Regions from separate parts of the Streptomyces sp. NBC_00028 genome, predicted to be linked through region 3. Evidence: riboswitches for the same ligand, from Rfam matches in the RefSeq annotation. Region 3 holds a riboswitch; each other region holds the start of a gene.

Region 1 (10,115 bases), 3.4 Mb from region 3:
GTCGCCGACCACGAGGGCGCTCGCCGCCGCGGCGAAGGCGTCCGCGAACTCGTCGTAGCGGGAGCGCGGCAGGAGGATGCGGGTCTGGGCGACGCACGCCTGGCCGTTGTTCATCCAGGCGGCCGGAACGACCCCCGCGACCGTCGACTCCACGTCCGCGTCCGGCAGGACAACCGCCGCGGACTTGCCGCCCAGTTCGAGGGTGACCCGGGTGAGGTTCCGTGCCGCGACCTCCATCACGCGCTTGCCCGCCGCCACCGAGCCGGTGAAGGACACCTTGTCCACGCCGGGGTGCCCGACCAGGTACTCGCTGACCTCGCGGTCGGCCGGGAGGATCGACAGCACGCCTTCCGGTAGTCCCGCCTCACGCGTGATCTCCGCCAGCAGATACGCGTCCAGCGGTGACTCCGGCGACGGCTTGAGGATCACCGTGCAGCCGGTGAGCAGCGCGGGCGCGAGCTTGGCGGCGGCGACGAACTGCGGGACGTTCCAGGGGACTACGGCCGCGACGACGCCGACCGGCTCGCGGCGCACGAGGATCTTCCCGAGGACGCCGTCGCGCTGCTCCTCGTACGGGAAGTTCCGTGCGACGGTGATCGCCGCGTCCCACACCATCATCGCGCCGAGCGCCTGCGCGAGGACGCTCCAGGAGTACGGCGACCCGTTCTCGGACGAGATCACGCGGGCGATCTCCTCGTGCCGGGTGAGGATGCCGTCCTTGATGCGGGTGACGACCTCGATGCGCTCGTCGAGGGTCAGCCGCGGCCAGGGCCCCTCGTCGAAGGCGCGCCGGGCGGCGGCGACGGCGGCGTCCACGTCCGCCCGCGCGGCGTGCGGGACGCGTCCGATGACCTCCTCGGTGTGCGGGGAGATCACCTCGATGACGTCCTTGCCCAGGGGGTCCGTCAACTCCCCGCCGATGAACAGCTGTCCGTGTTCCACGAGCTCGGTCATGGCGACTGCCTCCCCGGGAGCTGACTCTGACGGTTCATCAGATATCGGAACTGATACCAGTTCCCTTCCGAGGAGTCCACAGACCGGCGGCGGCAGCTGAAGGATGACTTGGGCTCCCATCGAAACCCGTTCTAGTTATAGTGGCGGGAACGCGGAGACGGGGGAGCCCATGGCACAGGTCAGCCCACAGGTCACCGACCACGGCGGTGGCGTCCGCTCGATCCGTGTCCCCATCCCGGACAATCCGCTGGGCTACACGCTCGTGTACGTCGTCGACACCGACCGCGGCCCGGTACTGGTCGACACCGGCTGGGACGACCCGACCTCCTGGGACACCCTCGCCGCCGGACTCACGGCCTGCGGCACCTCGCCGGCCGCCGTCCACGGGGTGCTGATCACCCATCACCACCCCGACCACCACGGCCTGTCCGGCAAGGTGCGCGAGGCGTCCGGCGCCTGGATCGCGATGCACGCGGCGGACGCCGCCATCGTCCGCCGCACCGGCGAGACCCGCCCCGAGCGCTGGTTCGCCTACATGACGGCCAAGTTGGTGGCCGCGGGCGCCCCCGAGGAGCATGTGGCGCCCTTCCGCACCGCCCGCCCCCGCCGCCTCCCCGGCTTCTCCCCCGCCGTGCCGGACCGCGAGATCGTCCCCGGCGACCTCCTCCCCCTCCCCGGCCGCCGTCTGCGCGCGATCTGGACGCCGGGCCACACCCCGGGCCATGTCTGCCTCCATCTGGAGGAACAACATCCCGCCCAACTACCGGGCCAGGGACGCCTGTTCTCCGGCGATCATCTGCTCCCCGAGATCACCCCGCACATCGGCCTGTACGAGGACCCCGACGACGCCACCGTCACCGACCCCCTCGGCGACTACCTCGACTCCCTCGAACGCGTCGGGCGGCTGGCCCCCGCCGAGGTCCTCCCGGCCCACCAGTACGTCTTCACCGACGCGTCCGCCCGCGTACGGGAGTTGCTGGCGCACCACGAGGACCGGCTGACCGGGCTGCGGGCGCTGCTCGGCGAGCCGCTCACGCCATGGCAGGTCGCCGAGCGCATGGAATGGAACCGCCCCTGGGCCGAAATCCCCCACGGCTCACGGAACATCGCCGTCTCGGAGGCGGAGGCCCATCTGCGGCGCCTGGTGAAGCTGGGCCGGGCGGAGGCGGTGCCGGGGAGCGATCCCCTCACCTACGTGGCGGTGTGATCCCATCGCGGGTATGGACCCTCTGGAGCGACTCCTCGCCGAACGCGCCTGCGAGCGCCTGATCATCGACTTCGTCCACCGTCTCGACCTCGGCGAACCGGGCTCGGTCGCCGGGCTGTTCACCGAGGACGGCTCCTGGGAGTGGCCGCTCCCAGAGGGGGACGGGCGGCGGTCCGTGGGCCGGGAGGCGCTGCGCGCGTACTTCGCCTCCCGTCCCTCCGACCGCCTCTCGCGCCGGGTGATGTCCAACATCCTCGTCACGGTGACGTCCCCGGACAGGGCGACGGCGACCTCGTACTTCACGACGTACCGCGTCGACGGCCACGAGGGCGGCCAGGGCCCCGTCCCGCCGGGCCCGCCCGTCCAGGTCGGGCAGTACGAGGACGAGTTCCGCAGGTCGGCGAAGGGCACGTGGCTGCTCGCGTCGCGAAGGCTGCGGCTGCCGTTCGGCGGCCCGACTCCGGTCAGGACAGGAACGTCCTGACCAACTCCTCGGCGGCGCCGAGCAGTTCGGTCTCCCGTCGGCTCATCGTCGGATTGACCGCCCGCCGCCCGCGCGCCTCGACGAGCCCCTCCTCCGTGAGCGCGGACGGGTCGGCCAGTAGGGCGGCCAGCATCGCGCGCGCCGGCCCCGCGATCGGCTCGTCCCCGACGGCGACCTGGGCGAGGATCACCGCGGACATGCCCCAGTCGAGGCCGGGGTCGCCCTCCTCGGCATTGGCCCAGTCGATGACGTAGGGCCCGTCGGCGGTGAGCATCACGTTGTCCGGATGCAGATCCAGGTGAACCACCCGCCCCGGCACGGCATGCAGCCGCCGCAACAGCCCCGCCAGCATCTCCCCCGCGTCCCGCGCGTCGATGCGCCCGGCCGCGAACGCCGCCAGCATCGTCGGCCCGTGCAGCCGCTGCATGACGAGGTCGGACCGGGAGGAATCCGCTGTCCGCACCCGGGGCACCGGATACCCATGGGCCCGCACCCGCTCCATGACGGCGGCCTCGGCCAGCGCGTCCGCGTACCCCTCCCGGTCGCGCCGCAGCACCCACGCGTCGTCGATCTCATAGACGTCGGACGCCCGCCCCGAGCCGATCAGTCTCCCCGTGATCTCCACGCCGCCGAACCTATCCCCCGGTCGGGAGCGCCTCACAGGAGCCCCTCAGCCGGTTGTTTACGGGCGGGTAGAGTGGCCGCGTCGTCATCACACCCGTACGGGGGGAAGCCGGTGCAATTCCGGCGCTGACCCGCAACCGTGAGCCTCCGAGGCCCTGCCTCCCGGGCAAGCCGGATCGCCCCGCGCGGAGCAGTTGACCGGCTCACGCGCACCGGCATCCGGCCGGTGCACGGCACCGTCGAGGTCTACGGGGCCGAGCCGCCCGGGGTCTCCCCGCGCTGCCCGGCTCCCTTGCAGGGAGAGGCATCCGCCGATCATGAACGTCCGCCGCAGCGCCGCGGTCCTGGCCGCCACCGCCGTGATCGGCACGGCCACCCCGGCCATGGCCGCCGATCCGTCCACTTCGCCCTCGCCTTCGGTGGCGATACCCGACGGGTTGTACGGGGCGGGCGACCCGACGTACGACGGGGTGTGGCGGCAGTCGCTGACGCTGATGGCGCAGACGGAACAGTCCGTCGACCCCGCCGACAAGGCCGTCGACTGGCTGGCCGGCCAGCAGTGCGCCAACGGCGCCTTCCCCGCCTTCCGCGCCGACACCACCAAGGCCTGCGACGCCAAGGTCATGGTCGACACCAACAGCACGGCCGCCGCGGTGCAGGCCCTCGCCGCGACCGGCGGACACGAGGACGTCCCCCGCAAGGCCGTCGCCTGGCTGAAGTCCGTGCAGAACAAGGACGGCGGTTGGGGCTACACCGCCGGCGGAGCGAGCGACGCGAACTCCACGTCCGTGGTCATCGGGGCGCTCACCGCCGTCGGCCAGCAGGCCGCGAAGGTCCAGAAGAACGGCAAGAGCCCCTACGACGCCCTGCTGGACCTCGCCCTCCCCTGCACCGGGACGGGGGCGGGCGCCTTCGCCTACCAGCCCGACAAGAAGGGCGGGCTCACCGCCAACGCGGACGCCACGGCGGCGGCGGTGCTCGGCGGGCTCGGCGAGCAGCAGACGAACGTCCACAGCGACGACGACCGGGCGAGCCAGTCCTGCGAGAAGCCCGGCGACTCCGAGCAGGCCGCCCACAACGGCGCCTCCTACCTCGCGAAGACGATGGCCAAGGACAAGTACCTGAAGTCGGCCCTGCCCGGTGCCGAGGACCAGCCCGACTACGGCAACACCGCCGACGCGGTCGTCGCCCTGTCCGCCGCCGACTTCCACGCCGAGGCCACCGCGTCCGTCCACTGGCTGGAGGCCAACGCCCTGAAGTGGGCCGCGCAGACCGGCCCGGCCGCCTACGCCCAGCTCGTCTTCGCCGCCCAGGCCGGTGGCCTGAACCCGCGTGAGTTCGGCGGCAAGGACCTGATCGTCCTGCTGAACGCGACCGGCCCGACGCCGGAGCACGTGCCCGGCCCGAAGGAGGGACGGGCGACCGGCGCGACCGAGTCCGACGACAGCGATGACGGGCTGTCCGTCGCCTGGACCGTCGGCGGCGGTCTCCTCCTCGGCGCCCTCATCGGCTTCGCCCTCATGCTCCGCGGCCGGAAGCGCCGCCAGTGATGCGCCGCGTCGCCGCCCTGCTCCTGACGGCGTTCTGCCTCCTGGCCCTCACCGGCCAGGCGGCCCACGCCGCCGGTTACCGCTACTGGTCCTTCTGGGACCGCACCGGCACGGCTTGGACCTACGCCACCCAGGGCCCCGCCACCGCCGTCCCCGCCGACGGCGACGTCCAGGGCTTCCGCTTCGCGGTGAGCGAGGACTCGACGGACGCGACGAAGCCCCGCGGCACGGCGTCGTTCGCGAAGATCTGCGCGAACACCCCCGCCGACCCCGGCAAGAAACGCGTGGCCCTGGTCCTCGACTTCGGCACACCGACGGACGCCCCGTCGGGAGAGACACCCCCCGCGCTCCGCACGAAGTGCGCGGTGGTCCCGGCCGACGCGACCACGGCGGAAGCCCTGGCCACGGTGGCCAAACCCCTGCGCTACGACACCAACGCCCTGCTGTGCGCGATCGCCGGGTACCCGGAGACCGGGTGCGGTGAGCAAGTGGCGACGGGCAACAAGAACACCTCGGCGAAGAAGCACAACACCAACAACGACTCCGGCCCATCGGTGGGCCTACTGACGGGCGCCGCAGCGGTGGCAACTTTGGCCGCGGCGGCGATATGGCAGGCAAGGCGCCGCAGGAATGCACGCTAACCCGCCCCAGCCCCCGGACGGCCGCGCCACCGAGGCGGCGCCCACCCCACAACCCCCAACTGCGGACAGTCACACCGCCGGAGCGGCACAGGCAGGCGCAGACCACACCCTAGCTGCGGGCAGTCGTGCCGCTGGGGCGGCACGGGTGGGCGCAGGCGGCACCCCGCCGGCGCGGGCAAGCGAAACGCCCCCCACCTCAACCCCCACCCGCCGCACCCACAGCACCCCCCGCACCCCCCTCCACCCCGCCGCCTGGTGGCTCTGGTCCCTCTCCCTCGGCATCGCCGCCACCCGCACCACCAACCCCCTCCTCCTCACCCTCCTCATCGCCACGTCCGCCTACGTAGTGGCCGCCCGCCGCCCGAACACCCCCTGGGCCCGCTCCTACTCCTCCTTCGTCAAACTCGCCCTCGCCGTCCTCCTCATCCGCCTCACCTTCGCCGTCACCCTCGGCTCCCCCCTCCCCGGCACCCACACCCTCGTCACCCTCCCCGAAGTCCCCCTCCCGGACTGGGCCCAGGGCATCCGCCTCGGTGGCAAGGTCACCGCGGAGACCCTCACCTTCGCCTTCTACGACGGCCTGAAACTGGCCACCCTCCTCATCTGCGTAGGCGCCGCGAACGCCCTCGCCAGCCCCACCCGCCTCCTCAAGTCCCTCCCCGGCGCCCTGTACGAGATGGGCGTCGCCGTGGTCGTCGCCCTCACCTTCGCCCCGAACCTCATCGCCGACGTCCAGCGTCTGCGCGCCGCCCGTCGCCTCCGGGGCCGCCCCGACTCCGGCCTGCGCGGCCTCCTCCAGGTGGGCCTGCCCGTCCTCGAAGGCGCCCTGGAACGCTCCGTCGCCCTCGCCGCCGCGATGGACGCCCGCGGCTACGGCCGTACCGCCGACGTCCCGCCCCGCGTCCGCCGTACGACGAACACCCTCACCCTCGGCGGCCTGCTCGGCGTCTGCGCGGGAACGTACGGCCTGCTGACCGCCGAAGGCGGCACGTACGGCGTCCCCGTCCTCCTCGCCGGAGTGACCGCGGCGCTCGCCGGCCTCCGTCTGGGCGGCCGCCGCACGCCCCGCACCCGCTACCGCCCCGACCCCTGGGGCGCCCGCGCCTGGCTGGCGACCGCCTCCGGCGCGGCGGTGGCCGCGGCGCTCGCCTGGGCCTCCGTCCACGACCCCGCGGCCCTCCACCCCGGCGTCATCCCCCTGACCACCCCCACCCTCCCCCTCTACCCCGCGGCCGCGATCCTCCTCGGCCTGCTGCCCGCCTTCGTCACCCCGCCTCCCGAGGAGCCGTCGTGATCCGTTTCGAGGACGTCTCCGTCACCTACGACGGCGCGACCCAACCCACCGTCCAGGGCATCGACTTCGAGGTCCCCGAGGGCGAACTCGTCCTCCTCGTGGGCCCGTCCGGCACCGGCAAGTCCACGATCCTCAACTCCGTCAGCGGTCTCGTCCCGCACTTCACCGGCGGCACCCTGCGCGGCCGGGTCACCGTCGCCGGCCGCGACACCCGCACCCACAAGCCTCGCGAACTGGCCGACGTCGTGGGCACGGTGGGCCAGGACCCGCTCTCCCACTTCGTGACGGACACGGTCGAGGACGAACTGGCCTACGGCATGGAGTCGTTGGGCCTGCCACCGGACGTGATGCGCCGCCGCGTCGAGGAGACCCTCGACCTCCTCGGCCTCACCGACCTCCGCGCCCGCCCGATCTCCACCCTCTCCGGCGGCCAGCAGCAACGCGTCGCGATCGGCTCGGTCCTCACCCCCCACCCCCGGGCCCTGATCCTGGACGAACCCACCTCCGCCCTCGACCCCGCCGCCGCGGAGGAGGTCCTCGCGGTCCTCCAACGCCTGGTCCACGACCTGGGCACCACAGTCCTCATGGCCGAGCATCGCCTGGAGCGCGTCATCCAGTACGCCGACCGGATAGCCCTCCTGCCGGGCCCGGGCGCGCCCCTGCGCCTGGGCACCCCGGCCGAGATCATGGCCGTGTCCTCCGTGTATCCACCGGTGGTGGGCCTAGGCCGCCTGGCGGGTTGGACACCCCTGCCACTAACGGTGCGAGACGCGAGGCGACGGGCAGCAGACCTACGGAACCAACTAAACGCAGGCCAACCTGAGGTACCTCAGGGGCGCGGGGCTGTATCTGATGTGCGGCTACCGCCGCGTGGGCGCGACCAGCCACACACAACCCGCACCCGCCAACAACCCACACCCCCCACCCCCTCAGGCGCCCCCACCCCCCGCCGCTGGTTCAAACGCACCCCCACCCCGATCCCCCCATCCCCCCACGCCGCCGAAGTCCAAGCCCTCACAGTCCACCGCACCCCCATCCAGGCCCTGACCAACATCACCCTCACCCTCACCCCCGGCGAAACCCTCGCCCTCATGGGCAGAAACGGCGCCGGAAAGTCCACCCTCCTCAACACCCTCGTAGGCCTCATCGCCCCCACCTCCGGCACAGTCCGCACTGGCGGAGCCATCCCCCACCGCACCCCACCCCGCGACCTCATCCGCCGAGTGGGCCTGGTCCCCCAGGAACCGAGGGACCTCCTCTACGCGGACACCGTCGCCGCCGAATGCGAGGCCGCCGACTCCGACGCGAGCGCAGCGCCCGGCACCTGCCGCGCCCTCGTCACCGACCTCCTCCCCGAGATGACCGGTGTCACCGACGACACCCACCCCCGCGACCTCTCCGAGGGCCAGCGCCTCACCGTCGCCCTCGCCGTCGTCCTCACCGCCCGCCCCCCGCTCCTCCTCCTGGACGAACCCACCCGCGGCCTCGACTACGCAGCGAAGGCCCGCCTGGCAGCCGTACTCAGGACACTGGCCGCCGAGGGCCACGCCATCGTCCTCGCCACCCACGACGTGGAGCTCGCCGCCGAGATCGCCGACCGTGTCGTCCTGCTCGCGGACGGCGAGATCATCGCGGACGGCCCGGCGGCGGACGTGGTCGTCGCGTCCCCCTCCTTCGCCCCGCAGGTCAGCAAGATCCTCGCCCCGCAGAAGTGGCTCACCGTGGCCCAGGTGAGGAAGGCCCTCGAACGCCCGTGAACGTCATCCGCCTCGGCCCCCGCTCCCTCGCCGCCCTCGTCCTCGTCAGCGCGGTGGGGGTCGTCGCCCTCGGCTGGCCCTTCCTCGCCCCGCCCCGCTCCCAGGTCAACGCGCACGCGGCCGACGCGCCCTGGCTCTTCGCCGGGCTGCTCATCCTGCTCGTGGTCGTGGTCGCGGCGACGATCTCGGAGTCGGGCCTCGGCCCGAAGGCGGTCGCGATGCTCGGCGTGCTCGCGGCGACCGGCGCCGCGCTCCGTCCGCTCGGCGCCGGAACCGCCGGTATCGAGCCCATGTTCTTCCTGATGGTGCTCAGCGGCCGGGTCCTCGGTCCCGGCTTCGGCTTCACCCTCGGCGGGGTGTCGATGTTCGCGTCGGCGCTGCTCACGGGCGGGGTGGGGCCGTGGCTGCCGTTCCAGATGCTCGCGATGGGCTGGTTCGCGATGGGCGCGGGGCTGCTGCCCGGCGCGCGACGCCTGCGCGGACGTACGGAACTCGCGCTGCTCGCGGCATACGGCTTCCTCGCCGCGTTCGCCTACGGCACGCTCACCAACCTCGCGGGCTGGCCGTTCCTCGCCGGGACCGCCTCGAACATCGCCTTCCAGCCGGACGGCTCGGTCCCCGGCAATCTGGCCCGCTTCTTCCTCTACTGTCTGGCCACCTCACTGGGCTGGGACCTGGGCCGGGCCCTGTGCACGGTCGTCCTCACCTTCACGCTCGGCCCGGCCGTGCTCAGGGCGCTACGCAGAGCCACCCGACGGGCCGCCTTCGAGAGCGCGGTCACATTCGAACCCCGTTGATCGGTGAACCACCCCACATGACCCACATCACGAACTAACCACCCTAGTAGTACATATCGGACGCCATGCCCATGCCATAACGGCCTCTGACCTGCGCATTGAGAGCCAGCTCACACGGACCCCTCCCGCCCCGGATACGACCACCACTAGCAAAAGGGGTCATTGCGGACGGGCTTCAAGCCTGTTTCTCTGGACAACGTCGCACGGCGCCGACAAGCCCACGGGCCTCGGCGCCGACGCATGTACCGGATGCCTGGCGCAACCGGCACAGGCCGCGACAGACCACGTCCCCGAAGAAAAGGTTCTCCGTGTCCGTCTCCCGCATCGTTCGCCGCATCGCTTCCCCGAAGAAGGCCATCACCACCGCTGCGATGGCCGCCGCCACCGCCGGTCTGGTGCTGACCGCGGCGCCCGCTCAGGCGGCCACGACCGACTCGGCCGCCCAGGCCAAGTCCATCGCTCACAAGATGATCCCGAACTCCGCCCAGTACTCCGCGTTCAGCCACATCGTCGAGCACGAGAGCGGCTGGGACGTCAACGCCACCAACGCCTCCTCCGGCGCCTACGGCCTGGTCCAGGCCCTGCCGGGCTCCAAGATGGCCACCGCCGGCTCGGACTGGAAGACCAGCGCCCAGACCCAGATCAAGTGGGGCCTCGACTACATGAACTCCCGCTACGGCAGCCCGTCCGGCGCCTGGGCGTTCTGGCAGGCCAACGGCTGGTACTGAGCCGAGCGACAGACGACAGACGACTGACCGCAGACGCACGAAGGCGGCGACCCCCGTTCCCGGGGGTCGCCGCCTTCGT
Region 2 (10,115 bases), 4.1 Mb from region 3:
GCTCGACCGGCACCTTCACCGGGGCGCCGGGCTCGGCGAGCAATTCCTTCTCCACCAGCCCGAAATGGGCCGCGAAGCAGGCCCTGAGGCCCGGCAACGCGTTGGCCTGGCCGCCCCACACCTGTGAGGCGCGCAGCACGGCGAGCACGAGGTTGACCCGCGCTTCGTCGACCGGCCCGCCACCGAGGATGTGCAGCCCGTCGCGGATCTGCACGTCCTTGATCTCGCACAGATAGCCGTCGATGTGCATGACGAACTCGTCGAAGTCGTCGTCGTCCGGCTGGTCCTCGACATGCAGGTCGTGGTGGAGCTCGGCCGCCTTGACCAGCGTCCAGATCTGCGCCCGCACGGCCGGCGCCTTCGTCGGGTCCAGGTCGGAGACGAGCGCGTACTCGTCGAGGAGCTGCTCCAGCTTGGCGAGGTCGCCGTAGGTGTCGGCCCGCGCCATCGGCGGTACGAGGTGGTCGACGACGGTGGCGTGTCCGCGCCGCTTGGCCTGGGTGCCCTCGCCGGGGTCGTTGACGATGAAGGGGTAGATCAGCGGGAGTTCACCGAGCACGGCGTCCGGCGCGCACCCGCCGCTGAGCCCGAGTCCCTTGCCGGGCAGCCACTCCATCGTGCCGTGCTTGCCCATGTGGACGATCGCGTCGGCGCCGAAGCTGTTCTCCAGCCAGCGGTACGCGGCCATGTAGTGGTGCGACGGCGGCATGTCGGGGTCGTGGTAGATCGCGATCGGGTTCTCCCCGAAGCCGCGCGGCGGCTGGATCATCACGACGACGTTCCCGAACTGGAGGGAGGCGAGCACGATGTCGTCCCCGTCGACGTAGAGGCTGCCCGGCGGCTCGCCCCACGCCTCCAGCATGCCGTCCCGCAACTCCGGGTCCAGCTTGTCGAACCAGGCCCGGTAATCGGCCAGCGGCACCCGCGCGGGCGCGGCGGCCAGCTGCTCCTCGGTGAGCCACTCGACGTCGTGGCCACCGGCGTTGATCAGCCGGTGGATCAACTCGTCGCCGCCGGACGGGTATTCGGTGAGCGAGTACCCGGCCGCCTTGAGCGCGTCCAGCACCCGCACCGCCGAGGCGGGCGTGTCGAGACCGACCGCGTTGCCGACCCGCGAGTGCTTGGTCGGGTACGCGGTGAAGACGAGCGCGAGCTTCTTCTCCGCGTTCGGCTTGTACCCCAACCGGGCGTGCCGTACGGCGATCCCGGCGACGCGCGCGGCCCGCTCGGGGTCGGCGACATAGACGGGGACGTCGTCCGGGCCCTGCTCCTTGAAGGAGAACGGGACGGTGACGAGCCGCCCGTCGAACTCGGGGATCGCGACCTGCATCGCCGCGTCCATGGGGGAGAGCGCGGCGTCGGACGCCTCCCACGCCGCCCTGGACGACGTGAGGCAAAGTCCTTGCAGCACCGGCACATCGAGGTCGGCCAGCGCCCCGATGTCCCAGGCCTCCTCGTCGCCGCCCGCCGACGCCTGCGAGGCGTGCGCGCCACCGGCGGCGAGGACGGTGGCGACGAGCGCGTCCGTCCTGCCGAGGATCTCGTACAGCCCGGCGTCGGCACCGCGCAGCGAACCGCAGTACACGGGAAGGGCGTTGGCGCCGCGCGCCTCGACGGCATCGCACAGGGTGTCGACGAAGCCGGTGTTGCCGCTGAGCTCATGGGCCCGGTAGAAGAGCACACCGACGGTCGGCCGGCCCTCGATGAAGGCACGGTCGCCATGGACGCCGTACTCCGGCATCTTCTGCGGTTCCAGGAACCCCTCACCGGTCAGCAGCACGGTGTCGGACAGGAACCGGGCCAGCTCGGTGAGGTTGGCGGGGCCACCCTCGACGAGGTACTTCAGCGCCTCCGCGACCACACCGGCCGGCACGGACGACTCGGCCATCAACTCGGCGTCGGGCACGGCCTCACCGCCAAGGAGCACGGTCGGCACACCGGACGCCCTAAGCGCGGCCAGCCCGTCCTCCCAGGCACGCTTGCCACCGAGCAGCCGTACGACGGCGACGTCGGAGCCCTGGATCAGCCCCGGCAGCTCCGCGGCCACGTCCACGCGGGTCGGGTTGCCTATCCGGTAGTCGGCACCGGAGGCGGCCCGGGCCGCCAACAGGTCCGTGTCGGCGGTCGACAACAACAACACAGTGCTCATGCGGGCGCTCCCGGTGGAATGAAAGGCAGTCCTTGCGGCGCGCCCGACTCGATGAGCCGCCAGAGCGCGTCCGTGTCCGCGTGCTGTTCGATCAGGTCGCCGAGCCGGTCGAGCTGCTCCTCGCGCAGCGCGGCGAACGAGGTGTCGGGCGCCGGCACGAACCGGCGGCCCGCGGCGGCCGCCACCTCGCGCAGGAACGCCCGCCGGAAGCCGTCCGACTCCAGCGAGCCGTGCCAGTGGGTGCCCCAGGTCTGACCGACCCGGCAGCCGTCCAGGAAGGGTTCTCCCGAGGTCACGGAGGCGACCCCGTGATGGATCTCGTATCCCGTGACCCGTTCCCCGAGTGCCTCCCCCTCCGGCCGGGTAAGGATCTTCTCGTGGGCGAACCGAACCCTTAGGGGCAGCACCCCGAGCCCTTCGACCTGCCCCTGCCGGCTCTCGACCTCGTCCTCGATGTGCTCGCCGAGAACCTGGAAGCCGCCGCAGATCCCGAGGATCGGACGCCCTTCCGCGGCCCGTGCGACGAGGGCGCCGGCCAGCCCGCGCTCATGCAGCCACTCCAGTGCCCGCACCGTCCCGCGCGTCCCCGGGACGATGACGAGATCGGCGTCGGCGAGCTCCTCCGGCCGGTCCACGAACCGCACGACGACACCCGGTTCGGCGGCGAGCGCGTCCACGTCCGTGAAGTTGGACATCAGGGGGACCGCGCAGACGGCGACCCGCAGCACGTCCTCCCCGACGGGCGGGGCGGTGTTCGACTCCCGGACGGTCCCTCTGAGGGAAACCCGCAGACCGTCTTCCTCATCGATACCGAGGCCGTGCCGGAAGGGCAGGACGCCGTACGTATGCCGCCCGGTGAGCCCGTGGAGCATGTCGAGCCCCGGCTCGAGAAGCGACACATCCCCCCGGAACTTGTTGACGAGGAACCCGGCGACGAGCGCCTGATCCTCGGGGGACAGCAGGGCGACGGTCCCGAAGAAGGAGGCGAACACGCCCCCGCGGTCGATGTCCCCGACCACCAGCACCGGAAGACCGGCATTGCGGGCGATCCCCATGTTGACGATGTCGGTCCGCCGCAGATTGATCTCCGCCGGACTGCCGGCCCCCTCACAGATCACCGCGTCATACGTGCCCCGCAGTTCGGCGAGACAGTCGAGCACGGTCCCGAGCAGCTTCTGCTGCCGCCCCCCGTGATAGCCGCGCGCGCTCATCTCGCCGACGGGCTTCCCCATCAGCACGACCTGGCTACTCTGCTCGCCACCGGGCTTGAGCAGCACGGGATTCATCAGCGCGGTCGGCTCGACCCGACAGGCCTGGGCCTGCATGGCCTGAGCCCGCCCGATCTCCGCACCCTCCCGCGTCACGAACGAATTGAGGGACATGTTCTGCGCCTTGAAGGGCGCGACCTTGACCCCCTGCCGCACCAGCCACCGGCAGATCCCGGCGGTGACGACACTCTTGCCGGCGTCGGAGGTGGTCCCGGCGACGAGCAGCCCCCCGCTCATGACGTACGTCCCTTCTTCGTGGCCAGGGCCCGCGCGGCGACACCGACGCCGAGCGCGAGCACCCCGACCCGCCGCGAAAGCCGTACGGCGCGCTCGATGTCCCGCGTGGCGACGGCCCGCCCGGACTGATTGAGGACGGGCCGGTGCTCGATCCGCCCCGCGTACGACAAGGTCCCCCCGAGCCGCACCCCGAGGGCTCCCGCGAACGAGGCCTCGACGGGCCCGGCGTTGGGGCTCGGATGCTTGGCGGCGTCGGCACGCCACACTCGTACGGCCCCCCGGGGATCACTTCCGGCGACGGCGGCGAGTACAGCGGTGAGGCGCGCCCCCGGCCATCCGGCGAGGTCGTCGAGCCTGGCGGATGCCCATCCGTAGCGCCGGTACCGCTCGGACTTGTGCCCGACCATGGCGTCGAGGGTGTTGACGGCCCGGAACCCGAGCAGACCGGGCACTCCGCCGAACGCCCCCCAGACCAGGGCGCCGACCACGGCGTCGGAGGTGTTCTCGGCGACGGACTCGACGACGGCCCGGGCGATCCCGTCGGCGTCGAGGGCCTGCGGATCCCGCCCGCACAGGTGCGGCAGCCGGGCGCGAGCCCCCTCGACGTCCCCCGCCTCCAGAGCCCGCCCGATGACCCGGGCCTCGCGTGCGAGCGACGTTCCGCCCACCACGGCCCAGGTGGCGGCTCCGGTCAGCGCGACGGACGCGCTGCGGGAGGGACGTACGACTCTCCGGGCGAGGGCGCCCAGTCCCACGGCGCCCCCGACGCACACGGCGGTGTGCAGCGCGCCCCACCCACGATGGTCCCGCCACAGAGCCTTCTCCACGGCACCGGCGGCCCGCCCGAACACGGCGACCGGATGCCCCCGGTGTGGATCACCGAGCAGCAGATCTGCGACGAGTCCGGCGGCGGCGCCGTACGCGAAGACGCGATCGGCACGCATGCGCTCAGCCGGCCGTGGGGTCGGGCAGCGACCTGGTGGCGTACCTCAAACGGCAGGCGAGCATGGCGATATGTCCTCACTCAGGGTGTCCACGCCCTGGTTCGACGAGACCGACGGTGGGAGTTCCTGGCTCCCGGGGCTACCTACCCCGGTGACAGTGGCGGGACCGCGCCGGATTCACACCGGTCTTCCTCCCTGGCCGCCGTACTTGGCTCCGGCAGTCCACCACGGGCCCGGAAGGGCCGTCAACTCGCTGTTGACCTGCGGGAGCGGAGTGTGCAGAACCCCACATCGGCGGGCCCGCGGACGGGGTTCGCGAGGCCCGGAACGCGAGAGCGCCCTGTCCGGAATCCCCCCTTCAGGGGCCCGGAACAGGGCGCGGAATCGTCGTGGTGAGGCTCAGGCGACGATCAGATAGATGCCGTAGCCCACCGCCGCCGCACAGGCGGCGAAGCAGGCGTACGCGCCGGTCACGGCGAGGGACGCCGAGCCGCCCGCGGCCGAGGCCCGCTCCTGGCGGGAGAGACCCATGATGCCGAGGGTGAAGAGGGCCACGAGGGCCACGGTGACGACGAGGCTGACGCCGAAGACGGAGCCCAGTGCTTGCCAGTCGATCTTCATGTTGCTTGGTTTCCTTCGTCGCTCAGACCGCGGCGGCCGGCGGGGCCGCCGGTTCCGTGGAGGCCGTGGCCGCTGCCGGTGCGGGGATCGTGGCGGTCAGGACGTCCGCGACGGTGCCCGCCGGAGGCGGGGTGACCGCGGCGATCGCCGTCGTGACCACGCCGGCCGGCTCGTCGGCGGTGTCGTTGACGTTCGACGCGTCCACGACCTCGCGGCGCGAGATCTTCCAGATGGCCGCGCTGGAGGCGATCAGGAAGACCAGGACGACGCCCGTGCCCCAGTCGCCGAGGTCGGTCACCGACTCCGCCAGCGCGCCCACCAGGGCGGCCGCCGGGAGCGTGAGGCCCCAGGCCACGAACATCCGCGTCGCCGTCGACCAGCGGACGACGCCGCCCTTGCGGCCGATGCCCGCGCCCATCACCGAACCGGAGACGGAGTGCGTGGTGGAGAGGGAGAAACCGAGGTGCGAGGAGGCCAGGATGACCGTCGCCGCGCTGGTCTGGGCGGCGAAGCCCTGCTGCGGCTGGAGGTCGGTCAGACCCTTGCCCATCGTGCGGATGATGCGCCAGCCGCCGAGGTAGGTACCGAGCGCGATGGCCAGGCCCGCGGAGAGGATGACCCAGGTGGGCGGGTCGGAGTCGGGCGCGACGGCGCCGCCGGCGACGAGGGCGAGGGTGATGATGCCCATCGTCTTCTGCGCGTCGTTCGTGCCGTGGGCGAGGGAGACCAGGCCGGCCGAGGCGATCTGGCCGGTGCGGAAGCCCTTGGCGGCGGCCTTGCCGTCCGCCTTCTTGCCGAGGGAGTAGGAGAGGCGGGTGGCCAGCATGGCGGCGAGGCCCGCGACGATGGGCGCCGCGATCGCCGGGATCAGGACCTTGGTGACCAGGACGTCACCGTGGACCGCGCCCATGCCCGCCGAAGCGATGGTGGCGCCGATCAGACCGCCCATGAGGGCGTGCGAGGAGCTGGAGGGGAGTCCGACCAGCCAGGTCAGCAGGTTCCAGAGGATCGCGCCGACCAGTGCGGCGAAGATGACCTCGGGACGGATGCCGCTCTCGTCGACGAGACCCTTGGAGATCGTGTTGGCGACCTCCACGGAGAGAAAGGCGCCCACAAGGTTGAGCACGGCGGACATGGCCACCGCGACCTTGGGCTTGAGCGCACCGGTCGAGATGGTCGTGGCCATCGCGTTGGCGGTGTCGTGAAAACCGTTCGTGAAATCGAACGCAAGTGCGGTTACCACCACAATCGCGAGGATCAGCGAGAAGTTTTCCATTTACCCAGGCAATCGTTCGAGCGTCATTGGCACGTTGAACGTAGGTAACCAGGGTGAACGGAAGATGAACTGAGGCGGGCCACACGGTGTCTGGAACCGAGGGTTTTCCCTCCGATGCCGACGGGACCCCCGTGCGGCCCGTGCGCCGCACGGTCACGAGCCCCGGGCGAACTTCCTCAGCTGGGCCGCCGAGCCGTTGAAGAGATTCTGATCACCCGGCAGAGCGCCGCTGTTGTCGTACTGCCAGATCGTCCAGTAGGACCATCCGTTGGGCAGCGAACCGGCGTCCGCCGCGTCGTAGCGGGCCACCCACAGCGCGTGGTTCCGGGCGAAGGCGCCGCTGCCCCCGGTGCACACGTTCCACCAGTGGGCGGTCGTGTAGATCACCGGACGCCGCCCGGTGAGCCGCTTGACCTCGTTGCTGAAGGACTTGATCCAGCTGACCATCGCGGCCTTCTTCAGGCCGTAGCACCGGTGCTTGCCGTCGTACGGGTTGTATTCGATGTCGAGCGCCGGCGGCAGCGTCCAGCCGTCCGCGCTCCAGCCTCCGCCGTTGTTCACGAAGTACCGCGCCTGCGCCTTGCCCGACGACTGGTCCGGCAGCGCGAAATGGTAGGCCCCGCGGATCAGGCCCGCCTCGCGCGAGCCGGTGTACTGCTGGCCGAAGTACGGGTTGCGGTACGTCCCGCCCTCGGTCGCCTTGACGTAGACGAACCGGGCGCCGTCGTTCTTCGCGCCCGGCCAGTCGACGTTCTTCTGATGGGACGAGACGTCGTGCCCCTTGGGCTTGCCCGCCGCCGCAGCCGGGAACTCGGCCAGCGCGGTCCCCGACAGGGCGAGCGCGGCCACGGAGGCCGCCAGCAGGCGGGCGCGGTGACGGGACGGTTTGCGATCACGAGCCATATTTCCCCCCGGAATGGCGACGTGCACGACAAATCAGGCAGTGAGGCTACTGGAAGATCCCGCAACGTTCGGTGATGTCTGGCCAAGCTGGGCAAGAGGGTGATGTATCCGTATATGCGCACTTCCGGACGCCGTGCCTCCGCCCTTAAAGTGCCCCGGCCAGGCGGTGCGCCGAAGCCACGACTGGCAGGATCGCGGCATGGCTGAGCAGCGGCAGGAGCAGCGGGACGGGCGGGACGTCCGGGAGGACGCGCGGACGGCGGGCACACCGCGGGGGCGTGATGTGCGCGAGGAGGAGGTCCTCGCCTGGGAGCGTCTCGTCGACGCCGCCCGTCGCACCGTCGCCGACGGGCTCGTCGTCGGCACCTCGGGCAACGTCTCCGTCCGCGTCGGCGACACGGTGCTGGTCACGCCGTCGGGAGTGCCGTACGACCGGCTGACCCCGGACGACATCACCGGCGTCGACCTCGACGGCCGGCAGGTCCTCGGCAGCCTGGTCCCGACCAGCGAACTGCCCATGCATCTCGCCGTCTACCGCTCGACCGACGCCCGCGCCGTCGTCCACACCCACGCCGTCCACGCGACAGCCGTCTCGATGCTCGTACCGGAGCTTCCCGCGGTCCACTACATGTCCGGCGCCCTCGGCGGCGCCGTCCGGGTTGCCCCGTATGCGACCTACGGCACCGAGGAGTTGGCCGAGAACATGCTCCGCGCCCTCGCCGACCGCACCGCCTGCCTCCTCCGCAACCACGGCACGATCACCTACGGCGACACCCTCGACCAGGCCTACGACCGGACCGCCCAACTGGAGTGGATGTGCCGCCTGTGGCTGACGGCATCCTCGGTCCCGGGCCTCACCCCGGCCCTCCTGTCGAAGGAACAGGTGGCCGAGGCGGGGGAGAAGCTGCGGGGGTACGGGCAGCGGGGGTGACATTGGTGCCGCCCTCCTCCTCTCCGGACGCCCCGCGTCACCCTCATTCGCCCTTCCACTGGCCTCCACCCCTGTCCACCCGGACACTGGACGGGTGCGTACTGTCAAAGCGACGGCCGCCGCCGTCACCGTGGCCCTGGCCGCCGGAGCCGCGAGCGTCGCCGCCGGGCGGCTCGCCAGCGACGCCGCTCTGAAGGCACCCCCGGGCCGGCCGCTGGCCGGCGAACCCCGGCTCACCGTGCATGCCACGGCGGCCGGACAGATCGCCCTGACCCGGGACCTGGCCGCCCTGCGGCCCGGCACCTACGGCCTCGCCGGCGACGGCAGCCACGCGGTCGTCGGCCCCGTCCTCGGCACCGCGTCCCACTCCGCCGACACCGTCGTACGCCGCCTCGAACGCGTCACACACGGCACCCTGGAACCCGGCGACAAGGTCTGGCTCACCCCCAACCTCCACGTCGGCGACCCCCGCTCCGCCCTCGGCCTCGACCACACCGACGTCCAGATCCCCGGCGAACTCGGCACCCTGCCCGCGTGGTTCGTGCCCGGCGTCCGGGACACCTGGGTCATCACCGTCCACGGTCTCGGCGCCACCCGCGAACTCTCCATGAACGTCATGGAGTTCCTCGCCGGCCGGCGCTTCCCCGTGCTCGCCCTCGGCTACCGCGGCGACCTCGGCGCGCCCCGGCAGCCCGACGGCCTCAACCACCTCGGCGAGACCGAGTGGCGCGACCTGGACGCCGCGATCCGCCACGCCGTACGCCACGGCGCCCGCAACGTCGTCCTGCACGGCTGGTCCACCGGCGCCACCATGGCCCTGCGCGCCGCCGCCCACTCCGGGGTCCGCGAGCGGATCAAGGGTCTGATCCTGGACTCCCCGGTGCTCAGCTGGGAGACCACCCTGCGCGCCCTCGCCTCGGCCCGCCGCACCCCCGGCGCCCTGCTGCCCCTCGCCGTCCGCGCCGCACAGGGCCGCACCGGTCTGCACGGCGACAACCTCGCCGAAGCCGTCGACCCCGAGCTGCTCAAGGTGCCCACCCTGATCCTGCACGGCCCCGACGACACCGTCGCGCCCTGGACCCTCTCCCGCCGCCTCGCCGCCGCCCGCCCCCACCTCGTCGCCCTCCACACCGTCCCGCACGCTCCCCACGGAGCCATGTGGAACGCCGACCCCGAGGGCTACGAAGAGGCGCTCCGCCGCTTTCTGACCCCCCTGATGTAACGGCGCCGGCCGACGGCGGCGAGGGTTCCGTTTAAGGCCGTACCACTGGCCTGATCCAGGCGCCCGACCCCCTGCCGCGACCCGTGCGTTGGCCATCCCCGTAGCCCGCCGTTACATTCCGTTTGGGTTTTCGGACCGTCAACCGGAAGACTGCACCCGTGACGTCCCGTATCCCGCGCGACTCCAGGCTTCGACTCGTCCGCACGCGACCCCTGGCCGCCGCCCCCCGAGCGATGAACCAGCGGCGCTCGCGCCGCCCCGCACCCCGCCCCCCGGAGGGCACCCCGGCACAGGCCGAGTTGGCCAGAATGGCTCGCTCCGGCCTCGCCGGCGCGGCCCGCGTCGCCCACTGGGCCGACGCCGCCCTCGGCCCCGGCAGTGACGGCGGGCAGCACGACGGCAAGGCCACCCTCTCCGACGCCAGCGCCGAACGGGCCGCCGCCCACCTCGGCCTGACCGCCGCTCAGGTCCGCGCCGACTGGGACACCGCCCGCCTCGCCGGCCTCGTCGAGGTGCACGGCGACAGCGCCCGCCCCGGCTGGCGGCTGCGCGCCTGGGACCGCG
Region 3 (10,115 bases):
GAGCGGACGGCCGCGACCAGGGCATCGCGCAGGCGCCGTACGGTCTCGTCGTCGGCGAGGCCGCCGCCGACGCAGATCGCGTCCGCTCCGGCCGCGATGGCGAGGACGCTGCCGCGTTCGATGCCGTAGGTGGCGGAGATGGCCTGCATCTCCATGCCGTCGGTGACGATCAGGCCGTCGTAGCCGAGGTCGCCGCGGAGCAGGTCCGTCAGGACCTTGCGGGACAACGTCGCCGGGTGGTCGGGGTCCAGGGCCGGGACCAGGATGTGAGCGCTCATCATCGCGCGGCTGCCGGCGGCGATCGCGGCGCGGAACGGGGCCAGTTCGCGCTCCGGGAGGACCGAGGCGTCCGCGTCGATGCGGGGCAGCGCATGGTGGGAGTCGGTCGCGGTGTCGCCGTGGCCGGGGAAGTGCTTGGTGCAGGCGGCCACGCCCGCCGACTGGAGGCCGGTGACATAGGCGGCCGTGTGGCGGGCGACCAGGTCGGCGGAGGCGCCGAAGGAGCGGACGCCGATCACCGGGTTCTCCGGGTTGGAGTTCACGTCGGCCGACGGAGCCCAGTTGAGGTTCACCCCGCAGGCGGCGAGGCGGCGGCCCAGTTCGAAGGCGACCTCGCGGGTGAGCTCCACGTCGTCCACCGCGCCCAGGGCGTGGTTGCCGGGGAAGCTGGAGCCGGTCCGCACCTCCAGGCGGGTGACGTCGCCGCCCTCCTCGTCGATGGCGACCAGGACGTCGTCGCGTTCGGCGCGCAACTGGGCGGTGAGCGCGGAGAGTTGGTCGGGCGAGGCGATGTTGCGGCCGAACAGGCCCACCGAGGCCAGGCCCTCGCCGAGGCGGCGCAGCAGCCAGTCGGGGGCGGTGGTGCCGGTGAAACCGGGCTGGAGGACCGTGAGCGCGTCGCGCGTGAGGGTGTCGGTGCCCTTGGCGAAAGTCGTCATCGGGTGGCGTTATCCCTTCACCGCGCCGGCCGTCAGACCATTGACGGCCCTGCGCTGCAGGAAGACGAAGAGGATCAGGATCGGGACGGCGAAGAGGGACGAGGCGGCCATCGTCGCGCCCCAGTCGTTGCCGAAGGCCGTCTGGAAGCTGGACAGCCACAGCGGCAGGGTCTGGGCCTCGGCCTCCTTGTTGAGGATCAGGACCAGCGGGAACTCGTTCCACGCGGTGATGAAGCCGAAGAGCGAGGTGGACATCAGGCCCGGGGCGAGGAGGGGGAGGATCACCTTGCGGAAGGCCTGGCTGCGGGTGCAGCCGTCGACCATCGCCGCCTCCTCCAGTTCCTTGGGCACGGCGGCGACGAAGCCGCGCAGCGTCAGGATCGTGAAGGGCAGGATCATCATCATGTAGAAGACGGTCAGCGGGACCAGGCTGTTCAGCATGGAGGCGTCCCGCACGATCATGTACATCGCGATGATCATGACTTCCCAGGGCGCCATCTGGGCCAGCATGAACCCGATGATGAAGCCCCGGCGCCCCTTGAACCGCATCCGGGCGAGGGCGAAGGAGCCGAGCAGGGCGACCGTCAGGGACAGGGCGACCGCGCAGACCGTGACGATCAGCGAGTTGGAGACGTACGTCCAGAAGTGGTCGACGCCCGTGGCGGTCTTGAAGTGCTCCAGCGTGATGTGGGTCGGGAACCACACCGGGTCCTCGGAGATGATGTCGCCGGTCGGCTTGAAGGCCGTGGCGAACATCCAGTACACGGGGAAGACGAAGCCGATGAACAGGATGACGGCCGTCGCGTTGGGCCAGATGCGGCTGAACAGCGAGCGCTTCACAGCTCGTCCTCCTCTTGCTTGAGCACGATCCGCAGGTAGTACGCGGTGATGACCAGCAGGATCAGGATGGTCAGGACGGCGATCGCGGCGCCCATGCCGTAGTGCTGGTTGCCGACGCCCTCGATGTAGGCGTAGACGGGCAGGATCTCGGTGAGGCGGTCGGGGCCGCCGCCGTTGATGGTGAAGACCTGCACGAACGCCTTGAAGATCCAGATGACCTCCAGGAACGTCGTGGCGTAGAGGAAGGGCCGCAGGAACGGGAGCGTCACCGTGGTGAAGCTCTTCCAGGAGCCGGCGCCGTCCAGGGCCGCGGCCTCGTACAGCTCGCCGGGGATCGTGGTCGTGGCGGCGTACAGGTTGATGGCGACGAACGGGATCGACTGCCAGACGATCAGCACGGTCACCACGAAGAACGTCGACAGCTGGCTGCTGGTCCAGCTGTAGTCGGCCATGGAGTGCCAACCGAGCTTGTCCAGGACCCAGTTGACGACGCCGAAGCGCTGGGCGAAGAGCCACTGGTAGACGGTGGTCGCGGCGACCACGGGCATCGCCCAGGCCAGCACGAGCCCGATCATCAGGGTGACCCGCATCCGCTTGCCGAGGCGGGCGAGCAGCAGGCCGACCAGGGCGCCGAGGAGCATGGTCAGGACGACGTTGACCGCCGTGAACAGCACGGAGCGGCCGGTGACGCGCCAGAAGTCCTCGCCGGTGAGGGCCTGCTTGTAGTTGTCGATGCCGTTCCACTCGGTGACATGCTGGATCAGCTGTCCCATGTTGAGGTTCTGGAACGACAGCAGGAGGTCCTTCAGCAGCGGCCAGCCGAGCAGCAGCACGGTGGCCGCGCAGGCGGGCAGCAGCAGGAGGTACGGGGCGAGCGCGCCCGCGCGGGACGCCGGTCGCTGCTCACCGGGCCCTCGCTGGTCCACTTTCGTCACGTCCACCGGACCGGAGGGCGGCCGTTCGGTCTGCACGGTCATGCTCGCGTTCTCTCTACTCGACCTACCGGAACGCGGGGCGGGGACCGTTGGCCGGCCCCCGCCCCGTTGCCCTTACTGCTGCTGGGCGAGGCGCTTGTTGAACTCGCTCTCGACCTGCTTGGCGGCCTCGGCCGGCGTCTTGCCGTTGAGGACGGCGGTCATGTAGGTCTTGACCGGGTTGGGCGCGTTCTCGACCGCGGCCCACTCCGGGATCAGCGGCGTGGTGCCACCACCGGCGGCGGCCGGAGCGGCGGCCTCGGCGACGGCGTTGCCCGTCAGGTTGGTCTGGAGCGACTCCTTGTTCGGGATGACGCCGTTGAGCTTGGCCAGCTCGCCCTCGTACTTGTCGGACAGCGCGATCTTCAGGAACTCCTTGGCGAGCGCCTGCTTCTTGCTGCCCGCGGCGACCGCGAGGTTGGAGCCGCCGAGGAAGACACCCTCGGGCTTGTCGGCCGTGGCACCCGGGATGGTGAAGTAGCCGATGTCCGACTCGATCTTCTTGTTGGCGGCGACGGCCGTACCGGCCTCCCAGCCCATACCGATGAAGGCACCGACGTTGCCCTTGGCGAAGACCTCGGCCTGCTGCGGGGTGGCCTCGTCCTTGTCCTTGGGGGCCTTGGACAGGGCCTGGAACTTCTTGTAGGTCTCCATGGCGGCGGCGACCTTCGGGTCGTCGAGGTTGGAGACGTACTTGTCGCCGTCCTTCTTCACCAGCTCGGCGCCCTCACCGATGGTGAGACCGACGAAGTGGTACCAGTTCTGGCCGGGCAGGTAGATCGGCTCGGCCTTGGTCTTCTCGCCGATCTGCTTGAGGTCGTTGTAGAACTCGTCCCGCGTCTTCGGGGTGTCCTTGATGCCGGCGTCGGCCCAGACCTTCTTGTTGTAGATGACCACACGGTTGGCGAAGTACCAGGGCGCCGCGTACTGCTTGCCGTCGTAGATCGAGGACTTGTTCAGCGACTCGGTCCAGTCGGCGCCGACCGACGACTTGAGGTCGGCGAGGTCGGCGAGGCCGCCGGTCTTGGCGTAGGCCGGGGTCTGGGTGTTGCCGATCTCGAAGACGTCCGGCGGGTTCTCCTCCGACAGGGCGGTGGTCAGCTTCTGCTGGATGCCGTTCCACTGCTGGATCTCGAACTTGACCTTGGCCTTGGTCTTCTTCTCGAAGGCGGCCTGCACGTCCTTCTGCCACTGGTCCGGCGAGGAGCCGTCCATGACCCAGACGGTGAGGGTCTGGCCGGCGTAGCCGTCCGCCCCCGCCTTGTCACCACTGTCGCCGCCGTCGTCGCCCCCACACGCCGCGACGGAGACCAACATGGCCGCGACACCGATCGCGGTAATCAGCTTGCGCTTCACGCCATCCTCCTCAGGATGCCCACACCCCCCGCCCACGAAGCTGGGGCCCTGGACCAATGGTGTAGACCAGTACCGGGAGCTTGGACCAGACCACGGGGCCTGTCAAGGGCGTCCGAACAGCCTCTGACCAGCCGTTATCCGACCTACATATGCAGGAACCTTTAAGTAAGAAGCCAGCGAAAACAGCGCCGCCGGAGTACTGTCTTCCACTAGACCACTTGAGGCTATGGACTAGACCAACAGAGTCGGCGACGGTATACAGAGGGGATCACGATGTGATCCGCATCCGGAGCCGGGAAGGCAGAGGCATGAGCACCGAGGTCAGCAGCGCGGAGAACGAGGGTGGGGCGACCGTCCGTACCGCGCGCGTGCCCAAGTACTACCGCCTGAAGAAGCACCTGCTCGACATGACCGAGACCCAGGCGCCCGGCACGCCCGTCCCGCCCGAGCGCACGCTCGCGGCCGAGTTCGACACCTCGCGCACCACCGTGCGCCAGGCCCTCCAGGAACTCGTCGTCGAGGGCCGCCTCGAACGCATCCAGGGCAAGGGCACGTTCGTCGCCAAGCCGAAGGTCTCCCAGGCGCTGCAACTCACCTCCTACACCGAGGACATGCGCGCCCAGGGCCTCGAACCCACCTCGCAGCTCCTCGACATCGGCTACATCACCGCCGACGACCGCCTCGCCGAGCTCCTCGACATCACCGCCGGCGGCCGGGTACTGCGCATCGAGCGGCTGCGCATGGCGAACGGCGAGCCGATGGCCATCGAGACGACCCACCTGAGCGCGAAGCGCTTCCCCGCGCTGCGGCGCAGCCTGGTCAAGTACACCTCTCTCTATACGGCGTTGGCCGAGGTCTACGACGTCCATCTCGCCGAGGCCGAGGAGACCATCGAGACCTCGCTGGCCACCCCGCGCGAGGCCGGCCTGCTCGGCACCGACGTGGGCCTGCCGATGCTGATGCTGTCCCGCCACTCCATCGACAAGGACGGGGAGCCGGTGGAGTGGGTGCGCTCGGTGTACCGGGGCGACCGGTACAAGTTCGTGGCGCGGCTGAAGCGCCCCCTCGACTAGTGGTGTAGCGCACCCGCGCTTCCTGCTCTACGGTCCTCCCGTCTCCGTATGGACGGGAGGACCGCTCTGTCGACCGGACGAGGGCCGCCCCCGCCGCCGTACGTCGAGTCGCAACTCGTCGCCCCGGCCGGGCTGTTCCCGTCGCGGGACGAGAAGGAGGAGGACCCGCGTCAGGGCTTCCGCCGCTGCTGAGGCTCGCGGTTGACACCGATGTCGGACCTTCACCGAATCGACATACCGATATGCGGACGAGGTCTTCCACTCCTGTCACACCGTGACCTAGATTGCCTGCGCGTTACACGGTGATCAGTGAGGGGATGGAGCCGCCGCATGTCATCAGATTCGCCCGAGGCCAGACCACCGGTGGTGACACCCGTCCGCGTGGTCATCGCCCTGTGCCTCTTCGCGCCCTTCGTAGCGATGTTGTGGGTGGGGTCGTACGCGAAGGTCGACCCGACCTTCATCGGCATCCCGTTCTTCTACTGGTACCAGATGCTGTGGGTGCTCATCTCCACCGCGCTGACGATGACCGCGTACCAGCTCTGGCAGCGTGACCAGCGCGCCCGTCGTGGAGGTACCAAGTGAACGACGGCGTGAACGGCGTCGCGCTCGGCGTCTTCATCTTCTTCTTCCTGGCCGTCACGGTCATGGGCTTCCTCGCCGCGCGCTGGCGCAAGGCCGAGAACGAGCACTCGCTGGACGAATGGGGCCTGGGCGGCCGGTCGTTCGGCACCTGGGTCACCTGGTTCCTGCTCGGCGGCGACCTCTACACCGCGTACACCTTCGTGGCCGTCCCGGCGGCGATCTACGCGGCGGGCGCGGCCGGCTTCTTCGCGGTGCCGTACACGATCCTCGTGTACCCCCTGATCTTCACCTTCCTCCCCCGCCTGTGGTCGGTCTCGCACAAGCACGGCTATGTGACGACCTCCGACTTCGTCCGCGGACGCTGGGGTTCGAAGGGCCTGTCGCTCGCGGTCGCCGTCACCGGCATCCTCGCGACGATGCCGTACATCGCCCTCCAACTCGTGGGTATCCAGGCCGTCCTGGACGTCATGGGCGTCGGCGGTGGCGAGGACACCAACTGGTTCGTGAAGGACCTGCCGCTGCTGATCGCGTTCGGCGTGCTCGCGGCGTACACGTACTCCTCCGGTCTGCGTGCCCCCGCCCTGATCGCGTTCGTCAAGGACACGCTGATCTACATCGTCATCGCGGTGGCGATCATCTACATCCCGATCAAGCTGGGCGGGTTCGACGAGATCTTCGCCAAGGCGGGCGAGGCGTACAGCCAGACCAACCCGGCGACGGGCGCGCCGCGCGGTGCGCTGGTGCCGGGCGAGCCGGGCCAATGGACGTACGCCACGCTGGCGTTGGGCTCCGCGCTCGCGCTCTTCATGTACCCGCACTCGATCACCGCGACGCTCTCCTCCAGGAGCCGTGAGGTGATCCGCCGCAATACCACGATCCTGCCGCTGTACTCGCTGATGCTGGGTCTGCTGGCGCTGCTGGGCTTCATGGCGATCGCGGCCGGGGTCAAGGTCACCAACGGCCAGTTGGCGATCCCGCAGCTGTTCGAGGACATGTTCCCGGCGTGGTTCGCGGGTGTGGCCTTCGCGGCGATCGGTATCGGCGCGCTCGTGCCCGCCGCCATCATGTCCATCGCGGCGGCGAATCTCTTCACCCGCAACATCTACAAGGACTTCATCAAGCCGGACGCGACTCCGGAGCAGGAGACCAAGATCTCCAAGCTGGTGTCCCTGCTGGTGAAGGTCGGCGCGCTGGTCTTCGTCCTGACGATGGACAAGACGGTCGCCATCAACTTCCAGCTCCTGGGCGGCATCTGGATCCTCCAGACGTTCCCGGCCCTGGTCGGCGGTCTGTTCACCCGCTGGTTCCACCGCTGGGCCCTGCTCGCCGGCTGGGCGGTCGGCATGATCTACGGCACGGTCGCCGCGTACGGCGTCGCCTCCCCGACCCAGAAGCACTTCGGCGGCTCGTCGAAGGAGATCCCGGGCATCGGCGAGATCGGCTACATCGGCCTGACGGCGTTCGTGCTCAATGTCGTCGTCACGGTGGTCCTGACCTTCGTCCTGAAGGCCGTGAAGGCCCCGGAGGGCGTCGACGAGACGAGCCCCGAGGACTACACGGCGGACGCGGGCGACCCCGGCGTCCAGGTCGAGCTGCCGCCGGCGACGGCGGGCACCTCGCACTGAGGATTTCCGTGCTCAGCGGGCCGTCGGAACATCCGGCGGCCCGTTGTCGTACCGGTCGGGCACACTCGCTCCCATGGACATCGAGATCCGGGCTGCGGAACCCAGCGAATACGACACGATCGGTGAGATCACGGCCCAGGCCTATCTCCTGGACGACCTCCTCGCCTTCGGCGAGAGCGACTGGTACCTGGGCGAGTTGAGAGACGTCGCCAAGCGGGCCGCCTCCGCCGAGGTACTCGTGGCCACCCTGGGCGGCGAGCCCGTCGGCACCGTCACCTACGTCGCCGCCGGCGGCGCCCTGGCCGAGCACGCCCGGCCCGACGAGGCCGTGATCCGCATGCTCGCCGTCAGCCGCGCGGCGCGCGGCAGAGGGGCCGGCGAGGCCCTCGTCCGCGCCTGCGTCGACCGGGCGAGGGCGGCGGAGGGCTGCACGGGCATCGTGCTGTCGACCCAGGAGATCATGTACGCCGCCCACCGCATCTACGAACGCCTCGGTTTCGTCCGCGCGCCCGAGCGCGACTGGCAGCCGATCCCGGGTGTGGAGTTCACGCTTCTCACCTATGAGTTGACGCTCTGAAGTCGCCGCGACACAACATCTAGGGGTGCCACCCGAACCCGGCACAAGATGTATGCTCATGCTCGCTGTCGCCACAGGGGAATCCGGTGCGAATCCGGAACTGTCCCGCAACGGTGTACTTGTGCATGTCTTGTGCGTGTACGGGAGTCAGTCCGAGGACCTGCCGACAGCGTGCCCAGGCCGCCGTGGCCCGGGTGCCATGACGTCCGGGCCTCGTGGAGTGGGCCGGTGGACGCGACGCCGTGTGCGCTCGTGCTGCCCCCTGCTCTCCGCCAGGCCCCGTGCCGAGCGAGGGAGAGCCCCCCAGTGACCATCGCGCCAGCCGATCCGGCTTCAGCGGTCCAGGCGGAGAACGACGGTCCCGGTACCGCCCTGTTGCGGACCCTGACCGAGCTGACCGCCGACCTGCCCGACGCCGACCCCGGACGGGTCGCCGCCGCCGCGCTGCGCGGCCGCTCCGGCCGGGCGGACTCCGATGGCGGCGCGGAGCTGCGCGAGCTGGCGACGGAGGCCGCTGCCGGTCTCATCTCCGAGGACCCCGCCTACTCCCGGCTGGCCGCCCGGCTGCTGACCATCAGCATCGCCGCCGAGGCCGCCTCCCAGGGCGTCACGTCCTTCACCGAGTCCGTCGGGGTCGGCCACCGCGAGGGCCTGGTCGCCGACCGTACGGCGGAGTTCGTACGGGTCCACGCGGCGCGGCTCGACGCGCTGATCGACCCGGCCGGCGACGACCGCTTCGGCTACTTCGGGCTCCGCACCCTGCACAGCCGCTACCTCCTGCGGCACCCGATCACCCGCCAGGTCATCGAGACTCCCCAGCACTTCATGCTGCGCGTCGCCGCCGGCCTCGCCGAGGACGACACGACCCGCGCCCTGGACGAAGTCGCCGCGCTCTACGGGCTCATGAGCCGCCTCGACTACCTGCCGTCCTCCCCCACGCTCTTCAACTCCGGCACCCGGCACCCCCAGATGTCGTCCTGCTACCTCCTCGACTCCCCTCTGGACGAGCTGGACTCCATCTACGACCGCTACCACCAGGTGGCACGGCTGTCCAAGCACGCCGGTGGCATCGGGCTGTCGTACAGCAGGATTCGTTCCCGCGGCTCCCTCATCCGGGGCACCAACGGGCACTCCAACGGCATCGTGCCGTTCCTGAAGACGCTGGACGCTAGCGTCGCCGCGGTGAACCAGGGCGGTCGGCGCAAGGGCGCGGCCGCGGTGTACCTGGAGACCTGGCACTCCGACATCGAGGAGTTCCTGGAGCTGCGCGACAACACCGGTGAGGACGCTCGGCGTACGCACAACCTGAACCTCGCGCACTGGATCCCGGACGAGTTCATGCGCCGCGTGAACGCCGACGCCGAGTGGTCGCTGTTCTCCCCGGCCGACGTGCCCGAGCTGGTCGACCTGTGGGGCGAGGAGTTCGACGCCGCGTACCGCAAGGCGGAGGCGGCCGGTCTCGCGAAGAAGACCATCCCGGCCCGTGACCTCTACGGCCGCATGATGCGCACCCTCGCGCAGACCGGCAACGGCTGGATGACCTTCAAGGACGCCGCCAACCGCACCGCCAACCAGACGGCGCTGCCCGGCAGCGTGGTCCACTCCTCCAACCTCTGCACGGAGATCCTGGAGGTCACGGACGACGGGGAGACGGCGGTCTGCAACCTGGGGTCGGTGAACCTGGGTGCGTTCGTCGACCAGAGGACCGGCGACCTCGACTGGGAGCGGCTGGACGAGACCGTCCGTACCGCCGTCACCTTCCTCGACCGCGTGGTGGACATCAACTTCTACCCGACCGAGCAGGCGGGCCGTTCCAACGCCAAGTGGCGTCCCGTCGGCCTCGGCGCGATGGGCCTCCAGGACGTCTTCTTCAAGCTGCGGCTGCCCTTCGACTCGCCGGAGGCCAAGGCTCTCTCCACGCGCATCGCCGAGCGCATCATGCTCGCCGCGTACGAGGCCTCCACCGACCTGGCCGAGCGCAACGGGCCGCTCCCGGCGTGGGAGAAGACCCGTACCGCCCAGGGTGTGCTGCACCCCGACCACTACGGCGTCGAGCTGACCTGGCCGGAGCGCTGGGCGGCGCTGCGCGAGCGGATGGCGACCACGGGCCTGCGCAACTCCCTGCTCCTCGCCATCGCGCCCACGGC

The links. Region 3 has a riboswitch for cobalamin ahead of OG885_RS15745 (ribonucleoside-diphosphate reductase subunit alpha). Riboswitches for the same ligand answer to the same signal wherever they lie in the genome.
Region 1: another riboswitch for cobalamin. It lies ahead of OG885_RS31530 (prenyltransferase/squalene oxidase repeat-containing protein); the one in region 3 lies ahead of OG885_RS15745 (ribonucleoside-diphosphate reductase subunit alpha).
Region 2: another riboswitch for cobalamin. It lies ahead of OG885_RS34515 (cobalamin biosynthesis protein); the one in region 3 lies ahead of OG885_RS15745 (ribonucleoside-diphosphate reductase subunit alpha).

The regions. Positions count from the first base shown of each region.
Region 1 covers NZ_CP108293.1:7,004,733-7,014,847, reverse strand. The annotation lists gene OG885_RS31550 (aldehyde dehydrogenase) at 1-954, opposite strand, end outside; gene OG885_RS31545 (MBL fold metallo-hydrolase) at 1,124-2,161, shown strand; gene OG885_RS31540 (nuclear transport factor 2 family protein) at 2,175-2,645, shown strand; gene OG885_RS31535 (phosphotransferase) at 2,626-3,270, opposite strand; cobalamin riboswitch at 3,332-3,473, shown strand; gene OG885_RS31530 (prenyltransferase/squalene oxidase repeat-containing protein) at 3,587-4,819, shown strand; gene OG885_RS31525 (SCO2322 family protein) at 4,819-5,460, shown strand; gene OG885_RS31520 (energy-coupling factor transporter transmembrane component T) at 5,606-6,754, shown strand; gene OG885_RS31515 (ABC transporter ATP-binding protein) at 6,751-8,511, shown strand; gene OG885_RS31510 (ECF transporter S component) at 8,508-9,308, shown strand; gene OG885_RS31505 (transglycosylase SLT domain-containing protein) at 9,617-10,036, shown strand.
Region 2 covers NZ_CP108293.1:7,657,959-7,668,073, forward strand. The annotation lists gene cobN (cobaltochelatase subunit CobN) at 1-2,149, opposite strand, end outside; gene OG885_RS34510 (cobyric acid synthase) at 2,146-3,654, opposite strand; gene OG885_RS34515 (cobalamin biosynthesis protein) at 3,651-4,598, opposite strand; cobalamin riboswitch at 4,699-4,840, opposite strand; gene OG885_RS34520 (hypothetical protein) at 4,998-5,219, opposite strand; gene OG885_RS34525 (anion permease) at 5,242-6,495, opposite strand; gene OG885_RS34530 (lysozyme) at 6,649-7,398, opposite strand; gene OG885_RS34535 (class II aldolase/adducin family protein) at 7,598-8,329, shown strand; gene OG885_RS34540 (alpha/beta hydrolase) at 8,424-9,551, shown strand; gene OG885_RS34545 (hypothetical protein) at 9,710-10,115, shown strand, end outside.
Region 3 covers NZ_CP108293.1:3,587,848-3,597,962, forward strand. The annotation lists gene OG885_RS15700 (glycoside hydrolase family 3 protein) at 1-938, opposite strand, end outside; gene OG885_RS15705 (carbohydrate ABC transporter permease) at 948-1,778, opposite strand; gene OG885_RS15710 (carbohydrate ABC transporter permease) at 1,775-2,755, opposite strand; gene OG885_RS15715 (extracellular solute-binding protein) at 2,828-4,108, opposite strand; gene OG885_RS15720 (GntR family transcriptional regulator) at 4,417-5,181, shown strand; gene OG885_RS15725 (hypothetical protein) at 5,230-5,373, shown strand; gene OG885_RS15730 (DUF3311 domain-containing protein) at 5,512-5,766, shown strand; gene mctP (monocarboxylate uptake permease MctP) at 5,763-7,391, shown strand; gene OG885_RS15740 (GNAT family N-acetyltransferase) at 7,465-7,968, shown strand; cobalamin riboswitch at 7,991-8,151, shown strand; gene OG885_RS15745 (ribonucleoside-diphosphate reductase subunit alpha) at 8,275-10,115, shown strand, end outside.